DNA from 3 places in the Dongia rigui genome. Region 3 is predicted to be linked to each of the others. Evidence: riboswitches for the same ligand, from Rfam matches in the RefSeq annotation. Region 3 holds a riboswitch; each other region holds the start of a gene.
The links. A riboswitch is a leader RNA that binds a small molecule or an ion and turns the genes downstream of it on or off. The one in region 3 is predicted to bind S-adenosylmethionine.
Positions count from the first base shown of each region.

Region 1: it holds a riboswitch for S-adenosylmethionine, as region 3 does, so the genes downstream of both, SMD31_RS04985 (homoserine O-succinyltransferase) here and metZ (O-succinylhomoserine sulfhydrylase) in region 3, are expected to answer to the same signal.
Region 2: it holds a riboswitch for S-adenosylmethionine, as region 3 does, so the genes downstream of both, SMD31_RS14045 (OsmC family protein) here and metZ (O-succinylhomoserine sulfhydrylase) in region 3, are expected to answer to the same signal.

Region 1 is NZ_JAXCLX010000001.1:1,102,148-1,112,679, reverse strand. It holds gene SMD31_RS05015 (methyl-accepting chemotaxis protein) at 1-77, opposite strand, end outside; gene SMD31_RS05010 (hypothetical protein) at 159-743, opposite strand; gene SMD31_RS05005 (chorismate mutase) at 946-1,233, opposite strand; gene SMD31_RS05000 (prephenate/arogenate dehydrogenase family protein) at 1,295-2,176, opposite strand; gene hisC (histidinol-phosphate transaminase) at 2,173-3,273, opposite strand; gene pheA (chorismate mutase) at 3,315-4,253, opposite strand; gene SMD31_RS04985 (homoserine O-succinyltransferase) at 4,513-5,430, opposite strand; SAM riboswitch at 5,493-5,570, opposite strand; gene SMD31_RS04980 (hypothetical protein) at 5,725-6,090, opposite strand; gene SMD31_RS04975 (LysE family translocator) at 6,516-7,148, shown strand; gene SMD31_RS04970 (NAD-glutamate dehydrogenase) at 7,266-10,532, opposite strand, start outside.
Region 2 is NZ_JAXCLX010000002.1:544,817-555,348, reverse strand. It holds gene SMD31_RS14070 (surface carbohydrate biosynthesis protein) at 1-376, shown strand, start outside; gene pseG (UDP-2,4-diacetamido-2,4,6-trideoxy-beta-L-altropyranose hydrolase) at 395-2,650, shown strand; gene pseI (pseudaminic acid synthase) at 2,650-3,705, shown strand; gene SMD31_RS14055 (MarR family winged helix-turn-helix transcriptional regulator) at 3,784-4,239, opposite strand; gene SMD31_RS14050 (enoyl-CoA hydratase/isomerase family protein) at 4,399-5,424, opposite strand; SAM riboswitch at 5,518-5,593, shown strand; gene SMD31_RS14045 (OsmC family protein) at 5,770-6,237, shown strand; gene SMD31_RS14040 (O-acetylhomoserine aminocarboxypropyltransferase/cysteine synthase family protein) at 6,262-7,575, shown strand; gene SMD31_RS14035 (hypothetical protein) at 7,697-7,915, shown strand; gene SMD31_RS14030 (hypothetical protein) at 7,934-8,152, shown strand; gene hemB (porphobilinogen synthase) at 8,240-9,274, shown strand; gene SMD31_RS14020 (YheT family hydrolase) at 9,405-10,388, opposite strand; gene SMD31_RS14015 (alpha/beta fold hydrolase) at 10,370-10,532, opposite strand, start outside.
Region 3 is NZ_JAXCLX010000002.1:421,895-432,426, reverse strand. It holds gene SMD31_RS13525 (retropepsin-like aspartic protease family protein) at 1-443, shown strand, start outside; gene bluB (5,6-dimethylbenzimidazole synthase) at 444-1,082, opposite strand; gene SMD31_RS13515 (protein meaA) at 1,079-3,064, opposite strand; gene SMD31_RS13510 (GFA family protein) at 3,166-3,570, opposite strand; gene metZ (O-succinylhomoserine sulfhydrylase) at 3,696-4,916, opposite strand; SAM riboswitch at 4,963-5,037, opposite strand; gene SMD31_RS13500 (YjgN family protein) at 5,191-6,375, shown strand; gene SMD31_RS13495 (M48 family metallopeptidase) at 6,530-7,609, shown strand; gene ccrA (crotonyl-CoA carboxylase/reductase) at 7,994-9,316, shown strand; gene SMD31_RS13485 (acyl-CoA dehydrogenase family protein) at 9,316-10,532, shown strand, end outside.

The sequences.
Region 1 (10,532 bases), on a different contig from region 3:
ATGATTGCCGCCAACCGTCGGCCGATGGTCCAAAGCCGCGCCTGGCGCACCGGTGCGCTATCTGCCGGCATCTGCATGATCAACTCTCCTTGAAGACCCATTCACGCGGCCCGGACGGCATGTGCCGGCCGGGCCAAGTTCGCTCATTAGGCCGCGTCTTACTGAGCCATCAAACCTTCGGCATCGAGACCAACGGTCAGGGCGCCGATCGGGGCACCGCTGGCGTCGACCACGGTGACACTGGTCTGCAGCTGGAAGCGCTGGGTCGATTCATCCTGCTCGACATCGTCGGCGAAAACGGCGCCGGCACCAGCCTGGAAAGTCTTTTGCCACTTGCCTTCGTCACCCTGCCAATAATCGCTGGTGGCATCGCAGACGCCGACATTAAGGCCTTTGTTGTCCATCAGGATCATCTCGGTGACGAGGCCGTTGGTGCCTGTGCACTTCTCCTTCAGCTTGGCAGAGACGGCGGCATTGACCACGGAATCGATCAGCGGATGTGCCGCAGCGCCCACTTCCGATTTCCATTGCGCATCGAGTTCGTCGATCTTGGCTTGGTCGTAGGCAGCGTGTTCGGCATTGGCGGCTTCGACAGCAGCGACGATCGCCGGATCTGCCGCCCATTGCGCGATATCGCTTTTGGCGAAGGCTTCGGCCTTGGCTTTCGTCTCCGCATCATCGGCAAAGGCGCTGGTCGCAGCAGCCGCGACAAAGGCGGCGCACAGAATGGATGTCCTCAACATGGTTTTCCTCGCATCTACGTTTGGCACAGGCTTGCGCGCGGCCTTGGTTGTTGCGGTCGTCATCACAACGAGTGAGATCGCTGCGATCCTGACCGACCGATCAAGCGTAGTGGGAAGAAACTTAAGTGCGCGTTAAACACCGCGCAGATTTTCGTTGATCTAAATCCTAGTGCTGGGAATGTGTTCGTGTGTCGTCACACTGTCAGCGCGACGGCTTGATACCGTGGCGCTGGTCGAACAAGGCGAGCTCATGCGCGATCGAACGCTCGACAAGATCGCGATAGAGCGGCTCGATAAAGTCGGGTTCTATGCCGCTGGTCGTTGCGGCGGCACGCACTTTTGCAATCACATCTTCGATCCGCGCCTCATCGCGCACCATCGCACGCTGCGGCTTGATGCGGGCCGCTTCGCCGATGAAGTGCAGCCGGTCGGCGAGGAGTGCGACGATCGCGCGATCGAGCGCGTCAATCTCGGCGCGGACTTCAGTCATATCGCGGCAGCTTTTACGCCGCGCGTTACTTTTTTCGGACGCCGTCATTGCGCCTGCCCCGTCACGCCTGTTTTGCATCGATGATGCCGCGGCGCACGGCGCGGGTGCGGGTGAAGGTCTCGAACAGCTTGTCGCCCTCGCCCCAGCGGATGGCCCGCTGCATGGCGGTGAGGTCTTCGGTGAAGCGACCGAGGATCTCGAGGACAGCCTCGCGGTTGTTCAAGAAGATGTCGCGCCACATGGTGGGATCCGATGCGGCAATGCGGGTGAAATCGCGAAAGCCGGAGGCCGAGAATTTGATGACCTCGGATTGCGTCGAGGTTTCGAGCTGTGTCGCTGTGTCGACGATGGTGTAGGCGATCAAATGCGGGAGATGCGACGTGATCGCCAGCACCTGGTCATGGTGGGCGGGTTCCATCACCTCGACCATCGAGCCGACGGCGGACCAGAGCGCCTGCAGCTTCGCCGTCGCCGTGGGGTCGCTGCCGGGCACGGGCGTCACGATCGCCCAGCGCCCCTTGAACAGGTCGGCAAAGCCGGCGCGGGGACCGGAATGCTCGGTGCCGGCAATCGGGTGGCCGGGAATGAAATGGACACCTTCCGGAACATGGGGCCCGAGGTCGCGGATCACCGCCTGCTTGACCGAGCCGACGTCGGTGAGGATGGCGCCCTTCTTCAAATGCGGCGCCAGGGCCGGGCCGATATCGGCATAGGCGCCGATGGGTGTGGCCAGGATGACCAAGTCCGCATCCTTGGCGGCGGCGGCCAGACTGTCGACGACCTGGCCCAGCGTCAACTCATGGGCGGCAGCACGCGCTTCCGCGCTGGCATCGAAGATCGCGATTTCGCCTGCCAATTTTTGCTCGGCGATGGCGCGCGCCAACGACGAGCCGATGAGGCCGATGCCGATAATGGCGATGCGCTGAAAGAGCGGATCTGTCATTGCGTGGCCGCTCCCGCAACAAAATCGCCCAGCGCCTGCGCGCAGGCCTTCACGGCGGCTTCCTCGGCGATGGTGATGCGCAAATAGTCAGGCAGACCGTAGGCGCCCATCTTGCGCACCAGCACGCGGCGCGACTTCAAGAACTTCTCGGCGGCATCGGCATTGAGTTTCGGATCGGTCGGGAAACGCACCAGCAGGAAATTGCCGACCGAGGGGCAGGGGTGGAGGCCGATGCGCTTCACCTCGGCCACGAACCAGGGCAGCCAGTAATCGTTATGCGCCTTGGAGCGTTTCACATGGTCCTTGTCGGCGAGACCAGCGACACCGGCGAGCTGTGCCGGGGCGGCGACGTTGAAGACGCCGCGAATGCGGTGCAGCACGTCGATGATCGACTTGTGGCCATAGGCCCAGCCGAGACGCAGAGCGGCCAGGCCATAGATCTTGGAGAAGGTGCGCGACATGATGACGTTGTCGTATTCCTTCACCAGTTCGGACCCGTCGGTGTAGTCGGGCTTGTCGACATATTCGGCATAGGCTGCGTCGATGACGAGCAGCACATTGGCCGGCAGGCCTTCGCGCAGGCGACGGATTTCCGAGGCCGGGATATAGCTGCCGGTCGGGTTGTTCGGGTTGGCGACGAAGCAGATCTTCGTGCGCGGGGTCACTGCGGCCAGCAAGGCATCGACGTCGGTGGTGAGGTCTTTTTCCGGCGCGGTCACCGGCGTCGCACCCACCGATTGCGCGGCAATCGGGTAGATCAGGAAGCCGTGGCGCGAATAGAGCACCTCGTCGCCGGGGCCGGCATAAGCACGGGTGATGAGGACGAGGATGTCGTCGGAACCGGTGCCGCAGATGATCTCATCTTCCTTGGCGCCGATTTCGCGCGCCAGGCCGGCGCGCAGCACGTGACTGGCACCATCGGGATAGCGATGCAGATCGGCGGCACCTTGAACATACGCCTCCATGGCGAGCCGGCTGGCGCCCAAGGCACTCTCATTCGACGACATTTTATAGATCGGGCCGGATCCAGGCAGGTCATGCTCGCCCGGCACATAGGCGGCGATGTCGAGAATTCCGGGACGCACGTGCAAAGTCATGATGTCAGCTCCAGAGGCGCGCGGTGCGGCGCCGGTCTCTCTCAATGGCCGGACGGTTCGTCGGCCAGTTCTTCCTTGGTGAGCGGTTCGGCATAAGAGCCGATGCTGTGCAGCCGGGCGCCCTTGCCGAGCGCGCTGGCAACAAGGCCGAGGCGCGGGTCATGCCCGTCGATATAGCCGGCGACCTCGGCCAGATTGAGGTCGGCCTCCAACTGGTCGCGCCCGCCATGAATGAAGCTGGTGGTGAGCCCGACGCCGGCCAGGGCCTGGCGGAAGGTCGAGCGGCTGACCGGTTCGGCAGTCTCGAGGACCAGCAGCGAATGGTCGCGGTCGGTGGGCTCGGTCGGCGTGCGCCCGACGACCAGGGCCTGCAAATCCGGGTTGCGCTGGTTGCCGGGGTCGCCGAAGGGCAGCCTGGCGATGACATGGGGCAATTGGGCCGAGCCCACCAGGCGGCGCCACCAGGGGCCGGTTTCGTCTTCGCGCGGGAAGGGCAAGACGGCAACGGTGGCCGAGCCGTCCATGACCGCCGAAAGCGCGCGGTCGACGCGGCTGAAGGTGAGGAGCTTGACGCGGCTGCCGTAATGGTCGCGCGCCACGTCCCAGAACCCGGGCTGGCTCGCCGGGGCATAGACCGCGACGGCAAAAGGCCCTTCGACCTGGAGGAGGGCCGAGATCATCTCGCGCCACATGCGCACGACGACGGATTTGGGCAGCTTGCCCTGATGGCGGGCGGTAAGGCGCCGGAGAATCTTGGCTTCACGGGCCGGGCGGATGAACTTCGCCCCTTCGGCCGGTGAATCGCCGGTGAGCGGCTGCTTGGCCGCCTTCGCGGCACCCACCGCCACCGCCAATTCGGTGCGCTGCATCAAGAGGTCGTGGAGCTGGCTGTCGATGGCATCGATCTTGTGCCTGAGCCGAACCAGCTCATCACCAGAGTTACCCCCGCTCCCATCCCCAGTGCCGTTCGGCCCCTGCATGTTCCAAAACCGTCCAATGAGTTTTAAAGGCCGCGCCTCAAACCCCATCCCGGGCGGCGGCGGACCGGCGCCAGTGATAGCCGCCAAGGGACGGAAAAGCAAAGAAAACCTTGAAAGAACGCGGCTCCGGAGGGGGCTTCGGGTCCACGGACCCCACCCCCCGGCCGGCGGTCACGGCAAATCTCGCTTCCGGCCCGTCCGAGGCGGCTTCAGGCGCCGGGCGGCATTTGCAGGGCCTGGGGGAGCCCCTGGGCCGACCCTATTCGCCGACCTTCTCGATCTCGAACGGGGTGGTCTGGTAGATCTCGTTGATCCAGTTCGAGAAAAAGAGGTGGGCGTGCGGGCGCCAGCGGTTGAGCGGCGCCTTGGTCGGATCATCGCTCGGGAAATAGCCGTGCGGCAGCTTGATGGGGACCTGGGCCGCGACGTCGCGCGCATACTCGTCGCCCAGCGACGTCGCGTCATATTCCATGTGATCGAGCACATAGAGACGGCGCGTGCCACGGCTCTGGGCGATGCACACACCCTTCTCGTCGGAATAGGCCAGCACATCGACGTCCGGGCAGGCGGCCACATCTGCGGTCCTGATCTCGGCCCAGCGCGAAATCGGAATCACGAAATCGTCCGAGAAGCCGATGAGGAAAGGTGACGACGGCTTCATGATCTTCTGGGCGTAGACGCCGAAGGCCTTTTCGGCGAGCTGATGCTTCGGCACGCCGTGAAAATGATAGAGTGCCGCCATGGCACCCCAGCAGACATTGATGGTCGAATGCGCGTTGGTCGTGGTCCAGTCGAAGATCTGCTGCATCTCCGGCCAATAGGTCACGTCCTCATAGGGGATGGTCTCGACCGGCGTGCCTGTGATGATGAAGCCGTCGAACTTGCGGTGCCGTGCATCCTCCCAGGTCTGATAGAAGGTGCGCAGATGGTCTTCGGCCGTGTTCTTGGAGGCATGGTTGCCGACGCGGACCAGCGAAAGCTCGATCTGCAGCGGCGTGGCGCCCAGCAGGCGCGCGATCTGCAGCTCTGTCTTGATCTTGTTCGGCATCAGGTTGAGGAGGCCGATCTGCAGCGGGCGGATGTCCTGGCGGATCGCCGCCGTCTCGGTCATCACGCGCACGCCCTCGTTCTGGAGGGCGCGGAAGGCTGGTAGCTTATCGGCAATCTTGATCGGCATGTGCGGTCACCCAAAAATCGGCAAATGGCTCGCCGGGGCCCGCAGCCTTGGGATTCCAAATCTAGAAACCTCAGGCGGCCCTTTAGCGAGTTTTTTTACGTGGCTGCAAGCCGGCCGGCCAAATCACCACGGAATGGCCCTATTTAACCGATCCGGTGCCCCAGCTACAATACGATTTATCGGGCCTTGAACGCGGTGCTGGGTGGCGCTTTGCGCATGTTGCGGGGCATTTTGCCGCATAAAGGGCGAAACTGCCCGGCTGGTGGCAGGCCCCAGCTGGCGAAGTGGGGCGGCCTAGTTGGCCATTCGCAGCTTGAGCCAGCTGGTCAGCTCGAAATAGTACTGTGTCGTCTGTCCCCCGCGCTCCCAGACAACGGCTAAAACGTACTTGTCGTCAGCACGCGAAATCAGCTTAAAGGAGCGGTAGTCACCTTTCTGCTGGCGCTCATACACATAAGATGCCGCCTCGTGAATAATATCGGCATTCGCATTGGAAAGTGGTGGTAGAAGCGGCTGCTCTATTCTGTGGCCATCGCCGCCTTTGAACTCGAGGTTCGCCTTCTTGGCGCTGCCATCGACAGCGCGCAGGACGGCGTCCATGAATGCGCGGCAGACTTCTTCACCCTTCTCCCCCAGCTCGACTGGCCGGCCGGCGTCCATGCTGACGCGATTGGGTTCGACCAGTACGTCACAGGCGACGACGTCGCCACCACTGCGAGCATTGGCGGATACAATGGTTGGTGGGGCCCATAACCACAAGGCGACCAAGAACGTTCGAAGCGGCAAACACTTCACTGGCGGATATCCATGAGTTGACAGCGTCAACGTAATGTAGCTGCAAGATCGCAGAACTTCACGTATAAAGAGATTTGATGCTATCTCGCGTCGCTCAGGCGGCTGCTCTCGTTGCCAATGGCCTACAGCTTTGTTGAAGGAGCCGGGTAAGCGAGAACTCTCTTTTGTCATGCCCCGCGCAGGCGGGGCATCCACGAGTTCCTGTGCTGCCTGAAGAAAGCAACTCGTGGATCCCCCGGCCAAGCCGGGGGATGACAGTTTCAGTTAGTAGCAATGACGGAGGAGCCATCGTGACCGATTTCATGTCCATCCTGGCCATCATGGCGGCGATGCTGATCGGGGCGATTTCGCCGGGGCCGAGCTTCCTGCTGGTGGCGCGCACCTCGCTGTCGCAGTCGCGGCCGCATGGCCTGGCGGCGGCGCTCGGCATGGGGGTGGGCGGCATGGTGCTGGCGACACTGGCGGTCGTCGGCCTGCAGGCGCTCTTCATGCAAGTTGGCTGGCTCTATATCGGCTTCAAGATCGGCGGCGGCGCCTATCTGGTTTATCTAGGCTTCTGCCTGTGGCGCGGCGCCAAGGAACCGCTGGCGGCGGCGACCGAGATGGCGGGCGGCAACCGCAGCCTGTTCCGGACCTTCCTGCTGTCGCTGGCAACGCAGCTCAGCAACCCCAAGACGGTGATCTTCTATTCCAGCGTGTTTGCGGCCCTGCTGCCGGCCCAGCCCTCGCTCACCCTCATCCTCGCCTTGCCTTTCGTGCTGTTCCTCATCGAAGGCGGCTGGTACAGCGCGGTGGCGCTCGCTTTCTCGACGGCGAAGCCACGCGCCGCCTATTTGAGCTTCAAGGCCTGGATCGACCGCGCCGCCGGCGCCGTGATGGCATCCTTGGGCCTGCGGCTGATTTTTGGCGGTGTGAAGGTTTGAGGCGAGCGCTCCACACCCTCTTCGGTCATCCCCGGGCTTGACCCGGGGATCCACTGATTGCCCTGAGAGAGTGGATGCCCGGGTCAAGCCCGGGCATGACGGTTTTGAAGAGAGCGGTCAGTCCAACAAGCTCCGCAACGCGCGGTTGGCCACGGCCAGCATGGCAAGTTCGAGCTTTGCTGTCTGGCGGAGATCATTGAAAAGCGCTTCGGCGCGCGGCAGGGCCCCGGAGCGGCCGGCTTTCCAACCCTCGATCGCCTTTTCGCCGGTCTGTGCCAGATCGTTGGCAAGGACCGCGCCGGTGAGGTCGCGCTGGTGGGTGTTGAGATCGTCGATGATCGCGAACACCGCCAGGCGCTGCCAGTGGCTGTCGCCGATGAGGCCCTTGGCGCCGTTCCGCAGCCAGTCGATGTTGAACTGGTCGCCGATGGCGAAATAGGTCGCCGCCACGTCCTCGACCTTGATCTTGGTCTGCGCCGCGATCTTCACCACGTCGAGAATGGTGCCGAGCGAAGCGAGCTGCGAGATGCGGCGCGCCAGGGCCTCCGGCACGCCGGCCGATTGCAAGGCCCCTTGGCGCTTCTGGTTGGCCGCCTGGTCGGCGCCAGAGACGATCTTCGGGAGTGCCGCTTCGATGGCGGCAATGCCCGGGGCGCTGCCGGCGATGTTGGCGGCGATGTCGAGCGGGTGCTCGCCATTGCGCAGGAACCACAGGGTCGCGGCTTCGGCCAAACGGTTGATCTCGATCAGCATCGAAGTCTGGACGCTGGCCGAGACCTTGTTGTCGAGCGCCTGGATCGCCGCCCACATGTCGCGCAATTTGAAGGCACCGCGCGTGATGGCATAGGCGCGGGTGATGGCGGAGGCCGACTGCCCGGTCTTTTCCTTGGTCACATGGATGAAGGTGGCACCCATCCGGTTGACGAGGCTGTTGGTGACCACGGTCGAGATGATCTCGCGCCGCAGGCGGTGCTTGGCAATGAGCGGCTGATAGCCTTCCTGCAGCTTCTTGGGAAAGTAGGTGACGAGGTCGTCGGCGAGTTGCGGATCGTCGGGAAGATCCGAGGGCAGCAGCTCGTCATAGAGCGCCATCTTGGAATAAGCGAGCAGCACGGCGCTTTCCGATCGGGTGAGGCCGATGCGCTGTGTCAGGCGGTGGCGCATGGTCTCGTCATCGGGCAGGAACTCGATGGCGCGGTCGAGCCGGCCGGCGCGCTCCAATCCGCGCATGAACCGGCCCTGCTGGTCGAGGAGCGTATAGCTCTGCGCCTCGGCCACTGAGAGCGCCTGGGATTGCAGGTAGTTGTCGCGCAAGACCAGGGCGCCAACCTCGTCGGTCATTTCAGCGAGCAGCTTGTCGCGCTGCTTCAGTGTCAGATCGCCCGCCGCCACCGCCTCGTTGATGAGGATCTTGATATTGACCTCGTGATCCGAGGTGTCGACGCCGGCGGAATTGTCGACGGCATCGGTGTTGAGGCGCTTGCCGGTGAGGGCCGCCTCGACACGGCCGCGCTGAGTGCAACCCAGATTGGCGCCCTCGCCGATGACACGGGCCCTGAGATCCGCGGCATTGATGCGCACGGCGTCATTGGCGCGGTCGCCGACATCGGCATGGGTCTCGTCGCTCGATTTCACATAGGTGCCGATGCCGCCGAAGAACAGCAGGTCGATCTCGGCCTTCAAGAGCAGCTGGATGAGCTCGTTGGGCGTCACCTGGTCCTGGGTGAAGCCGAAACGCTGCTTCACCTCAGGCGTCAGTTTGATCGACTTCGCCTTGCGCTCGAAGATGCCGCCGCCGGCGGAGATGATCTTGGCATCATAATCGTTCCAGCCCGAGCGCGGCAGGTTGAAGAGGCGCTGGCGCTCGGCAAAGCTCTTCTTCACGTCCGGGTTGGGGTCGAGGAAGATGTGCATGTGGTTGAAGGCGGCAACGAGCTTGGTGTGCTCGGACAGCAGCATGCCGTTGCCGAACACGTCGCCCGACATGTCGCCGACGCCCACACAGGTGAAGTCGACATTCTGGATGTCGTGGTCGAACTCGCGGAAATGGCGCTTGACGCATTCCCAGGCGCCGCGTGCCGTAATGCCCATCTTCTTGTGGTCGTAGCCGGCCGAACCGCCCGAGGCAAAGGCATCGTCGAGCCAGAAGCCATAATCGCGCGAGACCGAATTGGCGATGTCGGAGAAGGTCGCCGTGCCCTTGTCGGCGGCGACGACCAGATAGGGGTCGTCGCCGTCATGGCGCACGACCTTGAGGGGCGGTTTCACCGCGCCGCCCACCAGATTGTCGGTGATGTCGAGGAGGCCGCGCATCAAGGTCTTGTAGCAATGCACGACCTCGGCCATCACGGCGTCGCGGTCGCCCTGGACCGGGCGCTTCACCACGAAGCCGCCTTTGGAACCCACCGGCACGATGACGGCGTTCTTCACCATCTGGGCCTTCATGAGGCCCAGGATCTCGGTGCGGAAATCCTCGCGCCGATCCGACCAGCGGATGCCGCCGCGGGCAACCTTGCCACCGCGCAGGTGGATGGCTTCGGCGCGCGGGCTGTAGACGAAGACCTCGACCAGCGGTCGTGGCAGCGGCAGCTCCTCGATCTTTGCGGAATCGAGCTTGAAGGAGACGTATTCCTTGGGCCCGCCATCCGCCGCCGGCTGGTAGAAATTGGTGCGCAAGGTCGATTGCACCGCGTTCAAATAGCGCCGCAGAATCCGGTCCTCGTCGAGATTGACGACGGCATCGAGCTTCTGGCCGATCTTCTCGACGATCTGCGCCGATTTCTCGTCCCGCTGATCGCCGAAAGCCGGGTCGTTGCGCACGTGGAACAGCTGCACGATGTTGCGCGTGATGCCTGGATTGGCATTAAGAGTCGCTTCCATATAGGCTTGGCTGAAGGCGATCGCCGCCTGGCGCAGATATTTGCAATAGGCGCGGACCAAAGTGATGTCGCGCCAACCCAGGCCCGCCGTGATGACCAGGCGATTGAAGCCGTCATCCTCCATCTGCCCGTCCCAGATCTTGGCATAGGCTTCATGGAACTTGTCGCGGATGGCGGCGATGTCGACCTCGCGCCCGTCGGCCGTGACCATGGTGAAGGCGTGAATCCAGATCGGCTGCTCCTGGCCGACCGGACGCACGTCGAACGGATTTTCGCTGATGACCTTGAGGCCGAAATTCTCCAGCGAGGGCAGCACGTTGGAAAGTGCAATCTTGTCGCCGGATTTATAGAGCTTCAAATGCAGCTCGTTCGAACCGGCCTCGACCGGGCGGTAGAGGTTGATCGCGGTCTTGTTGAATTTGAGCGCTTCCTCGACGCGGTCGATATCGCTGACTGCGGCATGGGCATTGAAGTATTCCTCGAAGCCCAGCGGGAAGGCGTCGCC
Region 2 (10,532 bases), 120 kb from region 3:
CCGCGACATGCGCGATGCCTTCCGCAAGGCGATGTCCTATGAGGACAATCATCTGGGTGCCGAGCATGTCCTCAACGAACTGGAAGAAATGGCCCATGAGCGCGGCATGCCGCAGCAGCGCGCCGGCAGCAGCCGCTTCCGGCCGCAGATGGGATTTGCCTGGAACCTTGAAGACAAGAATGTGCGCGGCGCCTTGTTCCCAAGCCTGGAACAGGATCATGTCGCCAGCCGAATAGCAGCCATTGCCAAGGTGATCGGCGTGTCGATCAGCCCGCAGGTCCATGAATGCGGCAGCAAGGTGATGCTGCTCAGCGCCCACGACCTGCCGATCGATGTCAAGCTGCGCCGCTTCTTCGGCATGACGCGCACTGCCTGAGTGGTCGCCGCCGCCTTCATGCCCAGGAAACCCGTCACGGCAATCATCGTCCAGGCCAGGCTCGGCTCTTCGCGCCTCCCTGGCAAGATCCTGCAGAAAATCGGCGGCCGCACGGTTCTTGAACACGACATTGCCCGCCTGAAATCCGTTCGTGGCGCCGATCTGGTCGTCATTGCCACGACCGACAAGGACAGCGACACCGTCGTCGCCGACGCCGCCACGGCGGCCGGCGCCCTCGTCTTTCGCGGCGATGAGACGGATGTCTTGGCCCGTTACCTCGGCGCGGCGCGCATGGTCGATGCCGACGTCGTCATGCGGGTCACCAGCGATTGTCCGCTGATCGACAGCGCCATCTGCGACGCGGTTCTGGCGCTGCGTGCCGCGACCGGTGCCGATTACGCCGCCAACAACATGCCGCGGCTCTTCCCGCACGGCCTCGATTGCGAAGCCTTCACGCGCGCTGCCTTGGAGCGCGCCGCCAACGAGGCAACCGACGCTTACGACCGCGAGCATGTGACGCCTTGGTTGCGCCGCATGCCCGGGCTGACGCGCGCCAATCTGACCGGCCCCGGCTGGCCGGCCAACCAGCAGCGCTGGACGCTCGATTTCCCCGAGGACCTCACCTTCTTCGCCGACCTGTTTGCCGAGATGCCGCTCGATCCGGTGCCGGATTGGCAGGCGGTGCTGTCCTATCTCGGCCAGCACCCGCAGCTGGTGCAGGCCAATGCCCGGCATCGTGCCGGTTCGCCGATGGCCAGCGATGCCGATGCGCCGGTCGCCGTCTTCCGTTTTGAAGCCAATGCCAGGATCGGCAGCGGCCATGCCATGCGCTGCAATACGCTGCAGGCACGGCTGGAAGCGCTGGGCTGGCGCTGCTATTGGGCCATCGATTCCGCCAGCGCCCAATTCCTGGCCGCCAGCGTGCCACCAGGCGCCTTGATTGAGTTGCATAGTGTCGGTCCCGCGGAGACCGCCGGGGAAATTGCGGCTGCGGCGGGCAGCTGCGACCTGCTGGTTATCGATCATTATGGGATCGATGTGGCGTTTGCCGCAGCGATGCGGCCTTATGCCAATCGCATCGTCTATATCGACGATCTCGCCGACCGGCAGATAGACGCCGATGTCGTCATCAATTCCACGCCGAACTTCACGCCCCGGCAATACGCGCCGTTGACCCGGGGCATGGCGCGTTGCCTGCTGGGCCCGGATTTCGCCTTGCTGCGACAGCAATTCCTGGCAACGCGCGCCAAGCGCCCGCAGCCATCGACCGGGGCGATCAGCAAGGTCCTGATCGCCTTTGGCGGCGTCGATCCATTGGATGGCAGCAGCCTTGCGCTGGAAGCCGTCATGGCGCGGCCATCTTTGACGGCCACCGTGGTTCTTGGCAGCGGTGCACCTTATCTCGGCCATGTGACCCACCTGGCCGCCGCCCATCCGGGCCGCGTGCGGGTTCTGACGGATCTGGCCGACATGGCTGGTTGCCTTGCCGCGGCAGATCTGGTCATCGGCGCGCCTGGCACCTCGACCTGGGAGCGCTGTAGCCTCGGCTTGCCCTCCATCCTGATCGGCATCGCGGACAACCAGCGCGCCAATGCCGCCATCGTGAAAGAGCGGGGGGCGGGATTGATTGCCGGTTTCCTGACCGACACGGCACGCCCCATTGTCGCCGAGGAACTGGGTCGGCAGATCGATCGCTTGATGGCCGAACCAGCGTTGCTGAGCGGTCTAGGCGAAGCGGCGGCCACCTTGTGCGATGGTCGCGGCGTTCAGCGCGTCATCGCCGCCCTCGTCCAACGTCAGGAACTGAAGAACGGGCTTTCACTTGAGCTGCGCCTCGCCGAGGCAACGGACGAACAATCTCTGCTTGACTGGCAATCAGCACCGGAGACGCGCCGCTACGCCCTCACTCCCAAGATCCCGACGCCAGCGGAGCACCACGACTGGCTCCAGAAGAAGCTTGCCTCGGACCGCGACTGGTTCTTGATCGGCGAGGTCGCTGGCGCGCCCGTGGGCTTCGTGCGCCTCGATTGGATGGGCGAGGACAAGGGGCGACCGCAATATCTGATCTCGATCGCGACCGCGCCCGGGCATTATGGCAAGGGTATCGGCAGTGCGCTGTTGAAGGCAGCACGCAACCTGGCGCCCGGTGGGCATTTTTACGCAAAGGTGCTGGCAGAGAACGTCGCCTCAATGGCATTGTTCACCAGCGCAGATTACGTCCTGGCGGCGGACGGGTATTTCCATTCCGATCCCGCAAGGCGCAAGGAGGCTTGATGCAACGCGTTACCATCGCCGGTCGGGAAATCGCTCGTGACCGGCCCCCTTATGTCATCGCCGAACTGTCGGCCAACCATAATGGCAGCCTGGAGCGCGCCAAGGAGATCCTGCGTGCCGCCAAGAAGGCCGGTGCCGATGCCTTGAAGCTGCAGAGCTACCGCGCCGACACCATCACCATCGATCATGACGGCCCTGATTTCCGCGTAAAGGGGGGCCTGTGGGACGGCGCCCGCCTGTTCGACCTCTATAAGGAAGCGGCGATGCCGTGGGACTGGCACGAGCCGCTCTTTGCGCTGGGACGCGAGCTTGGCATCGCCGTCTTCAGTTCGCCCTTCGATCATACGGCGGTCGACATGCTGGAGCAGTTGGGCGCGCCCGCCTACAAGATTGCGTCGCTCGAACTATGCGATATTCCGCTCATCCAGTATGTGGCGAGGACCGGCAAGCCGATGATCATGTCGACGGGCGCATCGGAGCTGGGCGAAATCGCGGATGCGGTCGCGGCGGCGCGTGGCGCCGGCTGCAAGGAACTGATCCTCCTCAAATGCACCAGCGGCTATCCGACCCCACCGGCCGAAAGCTATTTGAAGACCATTCCGCACCTCACCGACATGTTCGACTGCGTCGTCGGCCTGTCCGATCATACGATGGGGACCGCCGTTCCGGTCGCCGCGACCGCCTTGGGTTCGGCCCTGGTCGAGAAGCATTTCACCCTCGCCCGCGCCGATGGCGGCGTCGATTCCGCCTTCAGCCTGGAACCGGCCGAGCTGACGCAGATGATCAGCGACATCAACACGGCCTGGGCGGCGATGGGATCGGTGCATTACGGGCCTACCGCCTCTGAAGCCGGCATCCGGCCCCTGCGCCGCTCGCTCTATATCGTGAAGGATGTGAAGGCCGGCGATGTGATCGGGCCGGAGCATGTCCGCTCGATCCGGCCGGGCAAGGGCTTGGCACCGAAATACCTGCCAGACGTGGTGGGCCGCCGGGCGGCACGCGATCTGACGCGTGGCACAGCCGTCGACTGGACGATGCTGGCCGCCGCCAATTGAGTCGATCGCTGGCAAAAACAGAAGCGGCGCGGACCACCTGGGTGGCCGCGCCGTCTTCCTGAACCGGTAAAACGCCGCTTAGCGCGGCGCGTAATCCATCGAGGCGGCCCAGAAACGCTCGAGGCGGCGCAGGGTCAGATTGACCCCGTCCAACTCGCCGTCCTTGAAAGTCTCGCTGTTAAGGGCGTTCAAGTGCTTGTCGTACATCTCGTGCATCTTCTGCACGACGGCCAGGGCCTTTTCCGACAATTTCACATGAACCGCGCGGCGGTCATGGGGCGAACGCTCCTGAATAAGATAGCCGTTCTCGACCATCTTCTTCACGTTGTAGGAGACGTTTGAACCCAGGTAATAGCCCCGGTTGGTCAGTTCGCCAACGGACAGCACATCGCTGCCGATATTGAACAGGATCATGGCCTGGACGTTGTTGAGATCCCGGATGCCCTGTCGATCAAGATCCGCCTTGATCACTTCAAGACATTCGCGATGCAGGCGCTCAACCAGCGCGATCGTTTCCAAATAAGCTTTTTTCACCGCTAATCCCCAGTAGCGCAGCGCGCCCAACAATGGTCGCGAGTCGGTTTCAAGCTAGCTACCCATCGTAAAGCAATGGTTAATCAGACGCCAGTCCGGTCACACCCTATACATACATTTTCGCATCCTGCCGGGCGCTTAGGTAGGCCCTGCCCGCCTTCACCGGCCGGGGGCCACCCAATCTTTAACGCCCGGCATGGGGTCGAAATAGGCCTCTACGGTCGCCGCGGAAACACTGCCAAGGTCCGCCGGCTGCCATTTCGGCGCCCCGTCCTTGTCGACCAACTGGGCCCGGACGCCTTCAAAAAAGTCTGGCGCCACCATGAAATGCTGCACCAGGCGGAAGTCTGTCTTCAAGACCTCGGCCAAATCCTTGCCGCGCGAATTGGCGATGTGGGCGAAAGTGACCCGCAGGCTGGTCGGCGAATGGCTTTTGAGGGCCTTCAGGGTTTCGACCGCCCAGACATCGCGCCGGGCGCCGAGCACCGTCATGATCTCGTCCAGGGTCTTCAAACCGAAGACGGCCTCGATATTGGGCAGCATCTGCTCGATACCGGCGGTTTCGACCGGTAGACGTAGGTCATCGAGCTTGTCGATCGCAATCTCCCCCACCCGACCGCTACCGATAAAGTACTTGGTCAGGCCGACCCGCACCACGCCAGGCCCACGCAAAGCAAGGCCGATCAGCGCGAGGATCTGAGCCACCGCCGGTGAAGCGCGGTTGAGGAAATGCGCCGCGCCGACATCGGGAAAAAGGCCGATGCGGCATTCCGGCATGGCAAAGACGGTCTTATGCGTCACGACTGGGTGCGAGCAGTTGAGGGCGATCCCGGCGCCACCCCCCATGACGATCCCATCCATCACCGCGATGATCGGTTTCTTATAGGTCGCCAGTCGATAGTTGAGCGTGTATTCGCGCCGATAGAAATCCTCGAGCAAGCCCATATCGCCACGCAGCTTGGCTTCGCGCACGGCCTTCACGTCGCCGCCGGCACAGAACGCCTTGTCGCCGGCGCCGGTGATGATGATGGCCTTGATGTCGGCCCGCATTTCCCAGGCAGCAAGCTGGGCCGTCATGGCATCGATCATCTCCAGCGTCAGGGCATTCAATGCCTGCGGCCGGTTCAGCACGATGCGGCCATGGCCATTCTCGATGGAAAAGAGGACGTCTTGAAATGTGCTCATTGCGGGGAAGCCTGGAATTTGATCGGGCGGGTTTCATCGGACATGCGGCGGACGGCGTCAAGCCGCCTTGACATCAACGCCCGATCAGGACCATTCTCCGCCCGCGCCGATTTGAAGCTCAGCTTGCGGGCGCGTTAAAAATGCAGCTAAAGCGCGGTTCCGTAAAGGAAATCTCGTTTTAGCTGCCCGCCCGTCGATGACGCGGCGGGTTTTGTTTTTTTGGCTTGGTCCACCGCAAACGGACCCGCGGCATTTGAGGGGCAGCTTGCACCGCGTCACCAAAAGCTAAAGCGCTTCGATGCCATGGCCCCAGGCGGAACAGTAACCCTTGGAGGGACCATTGCGATGACGACCGAAACTGACACCACCCGTCACCGCCTGCAGGACGAGATCCGCCGCGAACCCGCGCGCGCGCAGATCACCCTGAAGGCGCGTGCCGGGACCGCCACCCAAACCGCCCGGCCGGAGGTCGACCACGTGCAGCGGGTGCTGGAAGCACTGGCCGGCAGCCTTGCCGCCACCTATCGGCGTTTTGCCGCGGCGCTCGACATCCCCCTCACCGATGTCGAGATCCGGGTCGAAGCGGGCCTCGATCTTAACGGTATTGCTGCGGCAGACGATGGTGTGCGGGCCGGTCCAAGTCATGTACGTGCGGAAGCACGCCTGACCAGCAGCGCAGACATCTACGACCTGGAGCGCCTGCGTATCACGATCGAGAGACACGATCCGATCCTGGATCTGCTACGCCACGCAACACCCACGCGACTTGAGATTTCCATAAACCTGCGGGACAGTAATCCACTCGCCGCCTGAAAAAATACACTTGGGAGAAGTATAATGACCGCCAGCAAACACCCTGAAACGATCGTGCTCCACGCCGGCCATCGCCGCGACGCGGCGACCAACTCGGTTGCCGTGCCGATCTATCAGACGACATCCTACCAGTTCGACGACAGCGCCCATGCAGCCGACCTCTTCGGCCTCAAGCGCTTCGGCAATATCTATACCCGCATCATGAACCCGACCACGGCGGTGCTCGAAGAGCGCCTTGCCGCACTCGAGGGCGGCGTCGCAGCACTCGCAGTCTCATCCGGCCAGGCCGCCTCGGCCTTCGCGATCCAGAACATCGCCAAAGCCGGCGACAACATCGTCTCCTCGACCGATCTCTATGGCGGCACCTGGAACCTTTTCGCCAACACGCTCAAAGACCAGGGCATTGAGGTGCGCTTCGTCGATCCGAAGGACCCGGAGGCCTTCGCCAAGGCGACGGATGCCAAGACCCGCGCCTATTATGCCGAGACGCTGCCCAACCCGAAGCTGCGCGTCTTCCCCATCAAGGAAGTCGCCGATATCGGCCGCAAGCTGGGCGTGCCGCTCATTATGGACAACACGGCAGCCCCGATCCTCAGCCGCCCCTTCGATCATGGTGCGGCCATCGTCGTCTATTCGACCACGAAATATATTGGCGGTCACGGCACCTCGATCGGCGGCGCCATCATTGATGGCGGCAATTTCGACTGGGAAGCCAATGCCGCGCGCTTCCCCGGCCTCAACCAGCCGGACCCCTCCTATCACGGCGCCGTCTGGACCCAGGCCGTGAAGCCCTTGGGCCCCATCGCCTATATCATCAAGGCGCGCGTCACCTTGCTGCGTGATCTTGGCTCGGCGATGAGCCCGTTCAATGCCTTCATGTTCATTCAAGGGCTGGAGACCCTGCCCTTGCGCATGCGCGAGCATGTGAAGAACGCGCAGGCGGTGACGGATTATCTCAACAGCCATCCGGCGGTGACCAAAGTCATCCATCCGAGCCTTGCCACCGGCGAGGACAAGCGCCGCGCCGACACCTATCTCAAGGGCGGCTACGGTGCCCTCGTCGGCTTCGAGATCAAGGGCGGCCTCGATGCCGGCCGCCGCTTCATCGACTCACTGAAGCTGCTCTACCACGTCGCCAATATCGGCGATGCGCGGAGCCTGGCGATCCATCCGGCCTCGACCACACACTCGCAGCTCTCGCCCGAAGAGCAGCTTTCGAGTGGTGTGTCCGATTCCTATGTCCGCCTCTCGATCGGCATTGAGCATATCGACGACATCCTCGCCGATATCGCCCAGGCCCTCGACGTGGCAAACGGCACAGCGAAGGCGGCCGAATAAGCCCAAAGTCGGCACCTGGACCGGCCTCCTGGCCGGTCCAGGCATTTGCAGGCCAACCGAATAGACTCGCTACTTGCGGGCTTTAGGCCCTATATGCGCGATCAACCCATGGGGTGCGATCATGCGCTACGACATCTATCGCCGCGACAACCTGATGCTGGTGTTCGAAACCGGCAAACAACCGACCGAAATGAACCTTACCAGCTGGAAAAGGCTGCATATCGGGGTCAACGGAGATGTTCTGGCCAATGGGACGAAGCCCATCAGCCAAATCGACCGGGAAATCTCGCAAAACGGCATGACGACGGTGCCGGTCAAACACGTCGCCCGCCAGACCTGATCGGGCGCAGGAGTGAATATGCTTTACGACATCTACCGGCGGAGCGCCGAATACATGGTCTTTCCCGCATCGACCCCGCCTACTAGCTTCGATGCCCGGCGGGACAAGTGGAAGATCCAGAAGGAAGCCGCCCCTGAGCGCCTGATCGTGGCGCTGGGCAAGCCCATGGCGCAGATAGAGGCGGATATCGCCAAGACCGGCTTCTCACTCATCCGCGACCGATTGCAGCGCGCCTAGCCTGCCGTCGGCTCTGCGGCGTGTCGTCCATTGCGCTTGAGGCTGGGGCGTTGTATCGGACGGTATCCCCTACCGATCGAGCCAGCCATGACCGAGCACAGCCATGACCGTCACGCCAAGCGTCAGCCTTTCGGCCAGTTTCCGCGTATTCGCCTGCGGCGCACGCGCCAGGAGGATTGGTCGCGCCGATTGGTGGCCGAGAATGCGCTGACGGTCAACGACCTGATCTGGCCGGTTTTCGTCAAGGAAGGCGGTCCGGCCCGTGAGGCTGTCCCCTCCATGCCGGGCGTCGATCGCCTCACCATCCCAGCGCTCCTCAAGGCCGCCGAAAAGGCGGCCAAGCTCGGCATCCCCGCCCTCGCCCTCTTTCCGGTCGTCCCGCGAGAGAAGAAATCGGCCGGCGCGGAGGAGGCCTTCCGCGCCGACAATCTGTGCAACCGTGCGGTGAAGGCGCTTAAAAAAGCCGTGCCGGAAATCGGCGTCATCTGCGATGTGGCGCTCGATCCCTATACCGATCACGGCCATGACGGGCTGATGCAGAACGACGTCATCCTCAATGACGAAACGATCGCGGTTCTCATTCGCCAGACCTTGGCGCAGGCCGAGGCCGGCGTCGATATCGCAGCCCCTTCCGACATGATGGATGGCCGCATCGGCCGCATCCGCGACGCCCTCGACGCCGCCGGCTTCGAACGCGTGAAGATCATGTCGTATGCCGCAAAATATGCGAGCGGCTTCTATGGTCCGTTCCGCGATGCGGTCGGCTCCAAATCCTCGCTCGGCAAGGGTGACAAGCGCACCTACCAGATGGACAGCGGCAATGGCGACGAGGCCGTGCGCGAATGCGCGCTTGATGTCGCGGAAGGCGCCGACATGCTGATGGTGAAACCCGGCCTCCCATATCTCGACATCGTCTGGCGCGTGAAGGAAGCCTTCAAGCTACCGACCTTCGCCTATCAGGTCTCTGGCGAATACGCGATGATCAAGGCCGCGGCGCAGAACGGCTGGCTCGACAATGACCGCGTCGTGATGGAAAGCCTGCTCTGCTTCAAGCGTGCTGGGGCGGACGGCATCCTCACTTACAGCGCCATCGAAGTGGCGGAGAAGCTGGCGAAGGCGTAGTGACGCCTGGCGCAAATATTATATCCGTCATGCCCGGGCTTGACCCGGGGATGACGAAGGCAGGACGCCGGGCATCTCCCTTTTGGCTTCGAGTGCCACTTGAGTGCCTCCTTCGGAGAAGCGCGCGATGTCAATGCGCCTTGTGACGCAGGACATCGAGGAAGCGCAGGATCGCCATGTCGTACCAGGGGCGATCGAGGCCGATGCCGTGGAAGCCCACATGGCCACCCGAAACGGGCAGCTTCAGTTGCAGATAGGGGTTGTCGTCCCAGCGCACCTGGCCGTAGCAGGTGACGGGTATCCACGGATCGTCCGACGCGTGAATGACCAGCGTCGGCACGCGGATGCTGCCGAGACGCGGTGCCGCTGAGCAATCGGCATAGTATTCCTGCGCGTCGCGATAGCCGGCCTCCGGCGCCACGATGCGGTTGTCGAATTCGGTGATGGTGCGGATATCCTTGGCATCGTGGCCGCGCTCCTGGCGCATGCCATCGATGAGATGGGCGTGATAGAGCCGGTTGCGCTTGGACGTGATGCAGTGCGCCGTCGCCCGCAGGTCGATCGGCGCCGAGATCGTGACGGCACCCAGCAGGTCGGCATTGGCGCCAATCTCGCTCAGATATTTCAACAGGACATTGCCACCCAGCGAATAACCGATGGCGACAACGCCGTGGCGCTTCAGCTTCACGTCAAGATCGAGGATGACCGATGCGATGTCTTCGCTGCGCCCGGCGTGATAGGTCGTCTTGGCAAAGTCGCGGCCCGGCCCGGCACCACGCAGATTGAGGCGCATCACCGGATAGCCGGCCGCCAGCAAATGCCCTGCGGTGACGCGGCAGTAATAGCTGTCCTCGCTGCCCGACAAGCCGTGGATCAACAGCACCAAGGGTCGCCGGCCAGGATGGCCGGGTCGGTGGAGTTTGGCGATGAGACGATCACCACTGCCGTCATGGCAGTTGAAGATATGTCCCTCGCCCGGCCATTGATCGAGCGTGTCCTTGGGCGGGCGCAGCCAGTTGCGCAATGTCTGCAGGTCGCCGCCCCGCCACAGCCGCAAGGGCCGGAAAGGCGGCAGCTCGATTTTCTGCAATATCCTCAGTTCGCCGTCAGCCATTCCTCGATCAGGCCTATCTGGTCGGGCGCCATCAGCGCCGGCGCGTGCCCCATGCCGGGCCAGGTCACGAGCTTTGCGCGCGGGCCGCGCTGCGTCATTTCTTCGGCCGTCTGCGGCAGCAGCAGATCGGACTCCGCCCCACGC
Region 3 (10,532 bases):
TCCGCAACGATTTCGGCGCGTTGGGCACGCGCCTCAGCGGCGAACTCATGCCCCGCGATGGCCGTGCTGAGGGCGATCAGATGATGAGCTACCCATTGGCCGAGAACGGGCATTTCCAGGTGCATGCCGAAGCCGACGGAACACCACTCGACTTCATGATCGATTCCGGCGCCACGAATGTTGTTCTCACCCCCGCGGCAGCGAGGCGCCTTGGCTACGACCTCGACGCGTTGCAGTTCGACAAAATGGCGCAAACGGCGAACGGCTATGTGCGCGGGGCAACGATCATGATCGGCGAGTTCAAGGTCGGCAATATCGTCATGCACGATCTGCCAGCCACAGTGAACTCCGTCGACATGTCCAGTTCATTGCTGGGGATGGATTTCCTGAAGCGCCTGAAATCCTGGCGCGTCGAAGGCGAGCGCATCACGCTTGAACAGTGATCAGCGCGGCAGGACCTGCCGGCAGGCCTTCTCGCGCGCCTGCCAGCCCTTGCGCTGCAGTTCCGGCTCGACATGGTCTTCGGCCGGGAAACCCAGGCACAGATAGGCGACGAAGCGCCAGCCCTGCGGCACATCGAGGGCCACCGTCGCAGCGTCGGGATCGATGATCGAGACCCAGCCGAGACCCAGCCCCTGCGCGCGCGCGGCGAGCCACAGCGTGTGGATGGCGAGCACCGTCGAATAGCGCAAGGTCTCCGGCATGGTCTGGCGGCCAAGGCCCGCCCCTTGCGGCGTCGTCTCGTCGCAAAAGACCGCGAGATGCCGCGGCGCCTCTCTGAGGCCCGCGAGTTTCAGCTTGGCGTAAAGCTCGGCCTTCTCACCCTCATAGCAGGAGAGTGCCGCCTCATTGGCGCCCTGGAAGTTGAGGATGATCGCCGACCGCCGCGCCGGATCGTCGACACTGACGAAACGCCAGGGCTGGGCATTGCCGACCGATGGCGACAGCGAGGTCAGATCGAGCAGATGCTCGATCACCTCCGCTGGAATCGGATCGGTCCGGAAATGGCGCACGTCACGGCGCCAGGCCAGCAATTCCTCGAATTCTTGGCAGAAATCCGGGCCGAAGTTGCGTTGCGTCATGCCGCCTGCGAGCGTTGGTCCACCAGGGTCACGATCCCCGCCATGATGGCGTTGAGGTCGTAATCCTTGGGCGTATAGACCCGCGCCACGCCGAATTCCAATAACCTTTTTTCATCCTCGGCCGGAATGATGCCACCCACCACGACCGGCACGTCCGAGAGGCCCGCCGCCCGCATCCGGGCCATGACATCCCCCACCAGGGCGATATGCGAGCCGGAGAGGATGGAAAGCCCCACCACATGCACGCTTTCCTCGACCGCGGCATTGACGATCTGGGCGGGGGTGAGGCGAATGCCCTCATAGACCACTTCCATCCCGGCATCCCGGGCCCGCACGGCGATCTGCTCGGCGCCGTTGGAATGGCCGTCGAGGCCGGGTTTGCCGACCAGGATCTTGATCCGCCGGCCGAGGCGCTGGCTCGCGGCGGCGACCTGCCGGCGCACCTCCTCGATGGCAACACTGCCCTGGTCGATGGCGGCGCGGGCGACACCGGTCGGTGCCCGGAACTCGCCGAAGACCTTGCGCAGCACCTCGCCCCATTCGCCGGTGGTGACGCCGGCATGGGCGCAGGCGATCGAGGCCTCCATGATGTTCTTGCCCGACCGCGCATCGGCCTCCAACGCTGCCAGAGCCTTGGCAGTGGCCGCGTTATCGCGCGCCGCACGCCAGGCTTTCAGGGCCGCCACCTGTTCGGCCTCCGCCTTGTCATCGACCGACATGAACCCGCCGTCGCTGCCGGAGAGCAGCGGCGACGGAGCGCTCTCGGTATATTTGTTGACGCCGACCACCACCTGATCGCCGCTTTCGATGGCGCTGAGGCGGCGTGCGTTGGATTCCACTAGGCGCTGTTTCATATAGCTCGATTCAACGGCCGCCACCGCACCGCCCATCTGCTCGATGCGCGCCAGTTCCTCGCGCGCTTCCGCTTTCAACGCCTCGACCTTCTTCGTGATCTCGGTCGAGCCGTCGAAGATGTCGCCGAACTCCAGCAAATCCGTCTCGAACGCCACAATCTGCTGCAAGCGCAGCGACCATTGCTGATCCCAGGGGCGCGGCAGGCCCAAGGCCTCGTTCCAGGCCGGCAATTGCACGGCGCGGGCGCGGGCGTTCTTGGAGAGGGTCACCGCCAGCATCTCGAGGAGGATGCGATAGACATTGTTCTCCGGTTGCTGCTCGGTGAGGCCCAGGGAATTCACCTGCACGCCATAGCGAAAGCGCCGGAGCTTCGCGTCTTCGACGCCGTAACGATCGCGCGCGATCTCGTCCCACAACTCGGTGAAGGCGCGCATCTTGCAGATTTCGGTAATGAAGCGCAGGCCCGCATTCACGAAGAAGCTGATGCGCCCCACGACCTGCGGGAAATCCGCCGCCGGCACTTGGCCCGATGCCTTCACATGATCGAGCACGGCGATGGCCGTGGCCAGCGCATAGGCCAGTTCCTGCACCGGCGTCGCCCCCGCTTCCTGCAGGTGATAGGAGCAGACATTGGTCGGGTTCCATTTCGGAACCTCGCGATAGGTGAAGCTGATGACATCGGTAATCAGCCGCAAGGACGGCTCGGGCGGAAAGATATAGGTCCCGCGCGACAGGTATTCCTTGATGATGTCGTTCTGCACCGTGCCCTGGAGGGCTGCCCGCGGCGCGCCTTGGCGTTCGGCCGCGGCGATATAGAGCGCCAGCAGCCAGGGCGCCGTCGCATTGATCGTCATCGAGGTGTTCATCTCGGCCAAAGGCAGGCCGTCGAACAGCGCCGTCATGTCACCGAGATGGCTGATCGGCACGCCGACCTTCCCCACCTCGCCCTTGGCCAGCGGATGGTCGGAATCGTAGCCGGTCTGTGTCGGCAGATCGAATGCGACGCTGAGCCCCGTCTGCCCGCGCGTCAGATTGGTGCGGTAAAGCTCGTTCGAGGCCTTGGCCGAGCTATGCCCGGAATAGGTCCTGAAAAGCCAGGGCTGCTCTTTCTTCGGCGCCGCACTCATGGTCACTCCCACCCGAACTTGTTTTTGTGCGTTGCAATATAGAAGGGTTCTGCCACGTCACGCAAGATCAGGCCCAAAGAGGCCACAGATTTGTAATATTATTAGCGGTCGTAGGGCGCGTCCCGCTCCCAGCGCGGCAGGTGGTCGTCGATCTTGAGCCAGGATATCTGATCCGTGGTCCAGCCGTGACCTGTGGGCGCAAGGCTTGAGGGGTCATCGACCGTCCCCAGCATGATGCCGATGCTGTTGCCTTCCGGATCGCTCATGAACACCGCCGCGCCGCAATCCGGGCAGAAATGGCGAACGCCGCGCGGCGATGAGCGGAAGGCCTTGGATTGGCCCAGCGTGATCTCGAACTGGTCGGCCGGCACCTGGGCCCAGGCCGTGACCGGCGCCCCGCTCCAGCGCTGGCACATCTTGCAATGACAGTAATCGGTGACGGCGCCCGTGGGGTCGAAGCGATAGCGCAACGTGCCGCAGAGGCATTGACCGGTCAAATGACGCATCGTGCGAACCATCGGCAATGGTGGATCCCCGGGTCAAGCCCGGGGATGACGGCATTATATAGACGCGCCATGCCCGGGCCCAGCGTTGGCCCGCCTGGCCGGGCATCCACTCTATCAGAGAGCGCTCAAATCGCCTTCAACGCCGAGAGCACGTCGTCGATGAGATCGTCCGGGTGCTCCAGCCCGACCGAGAGGCGGATGAGGCCTGGCGTGATACCCTGGATCTCCTTCAGCTCCGGCGTCAGCCGTTGATGCGTGGTCGTCGCCGGATGGGTGGCGAGCGATTTTGAATCGCCGAGATTGTTGGAGATCAGCACCAGCTCCAAGGCATTGAGGAACTTGAACGCCTCCTTCTTGCCGCCGGCAAGGGTCAGCGACAGCATGGTGCCGCCGGCGCTCATCTGCCGCCGCGCGAGCTCGGCCTGGGCAAAGCCCTCCAGCGTCGGATAGCTGACATCGGCAAGCTTGTTGTGCCCCTTCAAAGCCTGCGCGATTTTAAGCGCGCTATCGCATTGCTTGGTGACGCGCAGATCCAGCGTCTCCAGACCTTTCAGCAGGATCCACGCATTCATCGGGCTGAGGCTGGGGCCGGTATGCCGGATGAAGGGCTGCAGCGTCTCGTTGATGTATTTCTCGCTGCCTAGGATCACACCACCCAGGCACCGCCCCTGCCCGTCGATATGCTTGGTCGCCGAATAGACGACGACGTCGGCGCCCAGCGTCAGCGGCTGCTGCAGCAGTGGGGTTGCAAACACATTGTCGACCACCACAGTAGCACCTGCCTTATGGGCAAGGTCGGCCACCGCCTTGAGGTCGACTAGGCGCAGGCCGGGATTGCTGGGGCTTTCCAGGAACACGGCCTTGGTCGGCTTGGAGAGCGCCTGTTGCCACTGCGCAATCTCGCGCCCATCGACAAAGACGGTCTCGACGCCCCATTTCGGCAGGATCTCGGCCAGGATGAACTGGCACGAACCAAAGAGCGCGTCGGAGGCAACGATGCGGTCGCCGGCCTTCACCAGGCTGGCAAGCGCCGCAAACACGGCGGCCATGCCGGACGACGTGGCGCGCGCAGCTTCGGCGCCCTCAAGGGCTGCCATGCGGCCTTCAAACATCGAGACGGTGGGGTTGCCGAAGCGCGAATAGACGAAGCGCGGCTGGCTGTTGTCGAACGCCGCCTCGGCCTCTTCCGCACTTTCATAGACATAGCCGGACGACATGTAGATCGTCTCGGCCGTTTCCTTGAACTGGCTCCGGAGCTGGCCGGCATGGACCAGCGTCGTCGCCGGCCGCCAGCTCTTCTTGATTTCCCGCTTCACCGTCATCATCGCCTCGCAGATGCCTACCATTTAGGCACAAAAAAACCTCGACCGAAGAAGGCCGAGGTTGGGCGAATGATCGCTTTCCTGGACCTTTTAGCGTTTGATTTAACGTGGCCGCAATCCGGCACAAATCACCACGGAGCACCAGCAATCGCCAGCGCGTCGGCGCCTTTTAAGCCATGGAAGCCCCGGCCTGTCAAGCGGCGCGTCACGCGTTCCTGACGGCGCAAACCCTTGTCCGGGCATGGCGGCTCCACTATCAATAAGCGTACTGAATGGCTTTGATTGATGGGGGAAATTGATGAGCGACATCGCAGCGGGTGCCGGCCAACCGGCACCGGAAACCGGCTTTGGCCGCCGCCCGGCGGAGCAGCAACGCACCCATTTCGTCTATGACGGACGCCTCGGCGAACTCTATTGGATCTTCATCAAGAACATCCTGCTCACGATCCTGACCCTCAGCATCTGGCGCTTCTGGGGCAAGACGCGCATCCGCCGCTATCTCTGGTCCCATACCAGCCTTGCCGGCGACCGGTTTGAATATACCGGCACCGGCGGCGAGCTCTTCGTCGGCTTCATTATCGTCATGGTGGCATTTGTCATCGCCAATATAGGCATCACCGCCTTGCACATCGTCCTTGAGCCGGGATCGATGTTTCATTTTGCCGCGCAATGGATCTTTGGCGTCTTCATCGTTTACCTCACCTTCGTCGCGCAATATGCGGCGCAGCGCTATCGCCTGACGCGGACCTTGTGGCGGGGTATTAGCGGCGGCATGACTGGGTCGGCCTGGGCCTGGGGATTCAAGGCAATGTGGTTTTCGATCCTCTCGCTTTTGTCCCTGACCTTGGCCTGGCCCTGGGCGCAGATGCGCCTGCTGGATGATCGCCTCAACAACTCCTACTTCGGCGACGCCAAGGCCAGCATTCAGAGTTCGTCGCGCGCACTTTATGTCCCGTACCTGCTGGGTGCCGTCGTCAGCTATGCCGTTATGGGGTTGATTGGCTATTTGGGGTACCGTTTTCTGATGGATCACTACGGTGACGCGCTACAAGAAATCTTCACGCCAATCGAGAATCCGCAAGACCGCGTACACACCGGCGAATACGCGGCGGCAATGGGGGCGCTCTATGCCATTGTCTTAGGAGGTTATTTGGCGGTTATCGTCATCGCGATCATTGCCTACGCTGCTTATTACGTCGCGCTGCTGCGGGAAGTCGCCAACAAATTGACACTCGGCGGGCTGCAATTCTCGACCTCCATCACCATTGGTCGCTTCATCGGGCGCTATCTGGTCAATCTGCTCATCATCGTCCTCACCTTGGGCCTGGGCTTGCCGATTGCCATTCACCGCACCATGTTGTTCATCTGCCGGAATGTCGAGATTATCGGCGAAATCGACGGCTCGGAAATAACCCGCGCTGAACTGCCGCGGCCCAAATTCGGCGAAGGCCTGCTGGAGGCATTCGACCCGGGCATTCTGTAGTTGAACCGGAATGGCGCAGCACCCCCTCGCCCCGCGATAGCGGGGAGAGGGTTGGGGTGGGGGGCGCTAGACCGGGCCTGACCGACCATCCCCTCACCCGACCCTCTCCCCCGACGGGGGCGAGGATAGGGTTAGGCAAAACACGAGGACCACCTTGCCCGAAGACCGCTATTACGACGGCCTCACCGCCGCGGCCCATCGCGTGACCGTCAGCTCCATGGGCGACATGCTCGTCATCGCGACGTCGGAACGGCCTGATCTCGCGCGCTGGCCCGTGGCTGATATGCGCGTGATTGACAGCAACAAGGTCACGGGCGCCATCAATTTCGGACGGCTGAGCGATCCTGCACCGCGCCTGATGCTCCATGACTCACCCGCACGTCAGCAACTCCTCGATGAGAATCCGCATCTCAAGCAATGGCGCGCCCAGGCCATCAAGCGCGGTTGGACCGTTGGCTTGGCCTGGACGCTGGCCGGCCTCGTCATCGCCACCGGCTGCTATTTCGCCTGGCGCGACGGCAGTGCCTATCTCGCGCGCTATGTGCCGAAAGCCTGGGAGAAGAAACTCGGCGCCCATATCTACACGGCGCTTAACAAGAACCTCACCATCTGCAAGGCGCCGGCCGGCAATGCCGCCTTGCGCAAGCTGGTCGATCGCCTCGCACCACCCCAATTGCAGCGGGATGCAGGAAAGCAGCAGGACGGCATCACCATCGACGTGGTCGACATCAAGCTGCCCAATGCCTTCGCCCTTCCCGGCGATCATGTCATGGTGACCAGCGGCCTCATCGACCTCGCCACCTCACCCGACATGGTCTCCGGCGTGGTAGCGCATGAAATTGGCCATCTCGATCTCCGCCACCCGACGCAAAGCGCCATCAGCAATCTCGGCATCAGTGCCACGGTCAGCATCATCCTCGGCGGCTCGTCGGTGGGCGATATCGCGACCCTCCTCACCGTCATGTCCTATTCCAGGAAGATGGAACATGAAGCCGATATCCGCGGCCTCGAACTCCTCAAGAATGCGGGCCTCCGCGCCGATGGCATGGCGGAGTTCTTCAAGGTGATGAAGGACAAGTTCGAGAAGGACGGCGACAGCCTCATCCCCGACTGGCTCGCCAGCCATCCGGGCCTCTCAGAACGCGCCGACTACACCAAAGCCGACGCGGCCGGCGCCACCGCCATGACCGACACCGACTGGCAGGCGCTAAAGGATGTCTGCAAGGTGAAGTAACTCGTGGATGGTCGGCCTACGCCGACCATGACGGGAATTTAAGTGCGGCACTCAGCCTGAACCTCCGGCCCATTCCCTAGGCGTCATGTTCGGCGTAGGCCGACCATCCACGAGTTTGTCTGCGTCGGCTCAATGCCGCCAAAAACCCAGCCTTTCCAATCCCTTCCCTCCCGCAACGCACCTTCGCAATTTGTAATATAATTCCATGATATTTCGGTGAACTGAGCATATTCGTGCCGATTTTGTGCCATTAACGACTTTTTCTATCATCCGACTCTTGACTGTGCTGCAACCGCGAAGGCAGACTGGTGTTAATGCTGCATTGGCTAAATCGCCCATAAGAGGCGAACCAGGCGGCGCCAGCAAAGGATGGGAAGACGAATCATGAGTGAGACGGCGAAGATCGTGGCGATTGAACCGAAAGCGGGCGACGGCAAGGCCGACGTGCCGAAAACGGCCCCCGTGACCGGCAAGACCCTCTACGAAATCGGCGAGATCCCGCCGCTCGGCTACCTGCCGCCGCAGATGTATGCCTGGGCGATCCGCCGCGACCGTCATGGTCCGCCGGAAACCGCGATGCAGGTCGAAGCCGTCGAAACACCGCAGCCCGATCAGGACGAAGTCGTCGTCATGGTGATGGCGGCGGGTGTCAATTACAACGGCGTCTGGGCGGGCCTAGGCAAGCCGATCTCCCCCTTCGACGTCCACAAGGCCGAATATCACATCGCCGGCTCCGATGCCGCTGGCATCGTCTGGGCCGTCGGCTCCAAGGTGAAGCGCTGGAAAGTTGGCGACGAAGTCGTGGTTCATTGCAACCAGGACGACGGCGACGACGAGGAATGCAATGGCGGCGATCCGATGTTCTCGCCCAGCCAGCGCATCTGGGGCTATGAGACGCCGGACGGATCCTTCGCCCAGTTCTGCAAGGTCCAGGGCCGCCAGTTGATGCAGCGCCCCAAGCATCTCACCTGGGAAGAAAGCGCCTGCTACACGCTGACCCTCGCCACCGCCTATCGCATGCTGTTCGGCCATCGCCCGCACATCCTGCGGCCTGGCCATAACGTCCTCATCTGGGGTGCCTCGGGCGGCCTCGGCTCCATGGCCGTGCAGCTTTGTGCCACCGCCGGTGCCAACCCGATCGGCATCATCTCCGATGAATCGAAGCGCGAATTCGTCATGTCGCTGGGCGCCAAGGGCGTCATCAACCGCAATGATTTCGATTGCTGGGGCCAACTCCCCGATGTCGACGACACCGCCGGCTATAACGAGTACATGAAGAAATGCCGCGCCTTCGGCAAGGCGATCTGGGACATCACCGGCAAGGGCAATGATGTCGATTTCGTCTTTGAACATCCGGGCGAGCAGACCTTCCCGGTCTCCTGCTTCGTGGTGAAGCGCGGCGGCATGGTGGTCTTCTGCGCCGGCACGACCGGCTACAACCTCACCTTCGACGCGCGCTTTGTCTGGATGCGCCAGAAGCGCATCCAGGGCAGCCATTTCGCCAACCTGCTGCAGGCGAGCCAGGCCAACAACCTCGTGGTCGAGCGCCGCATCGACCCTTGCATGTCCGAAGTGTTCGGCTGGGACGACATCCCCGCCGCCCATACCAAGATGTGGAAGAACCAGCACAAGCCCGGCAACATGGCCGTCCTCGTGCAAGCTAAGCGGCCGGGTCGCCGCACGCTCGAAGACTGCATGGAGGAGTGATGTCCGCCATGTTGCGTGAAGAGGGAGCGGCGGCCTCGCCGCTCCTGTCGGATCTGCTTGCGCGCGCCCGGAAAAGCCTCACCGGCGCCCAGGTCATCCTCGAGGAAGTGCGCGGCCGCCTGATCGGGCGCGTCACCGCCGGCGGCAAGGTCGATGCGAAGGCACTCGATACCCAGCAATTCATTGCGCACGGCTATTCCTGGCTCGCCACCTATGTGACGGGCCTCGAGCAGATGCTGCATTGGGCCGAACGCCTCGAGAGCTCCGGTCGCTTCGGCGAACGGGAACAACTCATCCTGCAGATCGCCTATGGCGAGTATCTCTCGCAGATCAAGGGCGGCTGGCCGATGAGCCAAGGCGAGATCGTGCGTCTCGCCGATTTCGGCCTCGACGCCGCGGCCGCGAAGTTCGACGACGCCCTACTTGCTGGCGGCAACTCCCCCGCCGCGCGCTCGCGCCTCGCCGATCTCATTGCCGACGGCGAATTCGGCGAAGCGGCGCTTGATGATGAATCGCTCACCATCGTCCGCGACCAGTTCCATGCCTTTGCCAGCGACCATGTGGAAGACGCGCATCAGTGGCATCTCAAAGACGAGCTCATCCCGCTCGAGATCATCCAGCAGCTGGCTGAGATGGGTGTCTTCGGCTTGACGGTGCCGGAGGAATTCGGTGGTTCCGGCATGGGCAAGCTCGCCATGTGCGTGGTCACCGAAGAACTCTCGCGCGGTTATATCGGCTTAGGCTCGCTCGGCACGCGCTCGGAAATCGCAGCCGAACTCATTCGTCTGGGTGGCACAGAGGCGCAGAAGCAGAAATGGCTGCCCAAGATCGCCAGCGGCGAAATCTTGCCGACCGCCGTCTTCACCGAACCGAATACCGGCTCAGATCTCGGCAGCCTGCGCACGCGCGCGGTCAAGGACGGGGATGTCTACCGCGTCACCGGCAACAAGACCTGGATCACCCATGCCAGCCGCACCGATGTGATGACCCTGCTGGCCCGCACCGATGCCAGCACGAATGACTATCGCGGCCTCTCGATGTTCCTCGCGGAAAAGCCGCGCGGCACCGCCAGAGATCCCTTCCCAGCCAAGGGCATGAGCGGCGGCGAGATCGGCGTGCTCGGCTATCGCGGCATGAAGGAATATGAACTGGGCTTCGACGGCTTCGAGGTGAAGGCCGAGAATCTGCTGGGCGGTGTCGAGGGCCAGGGCTTCAA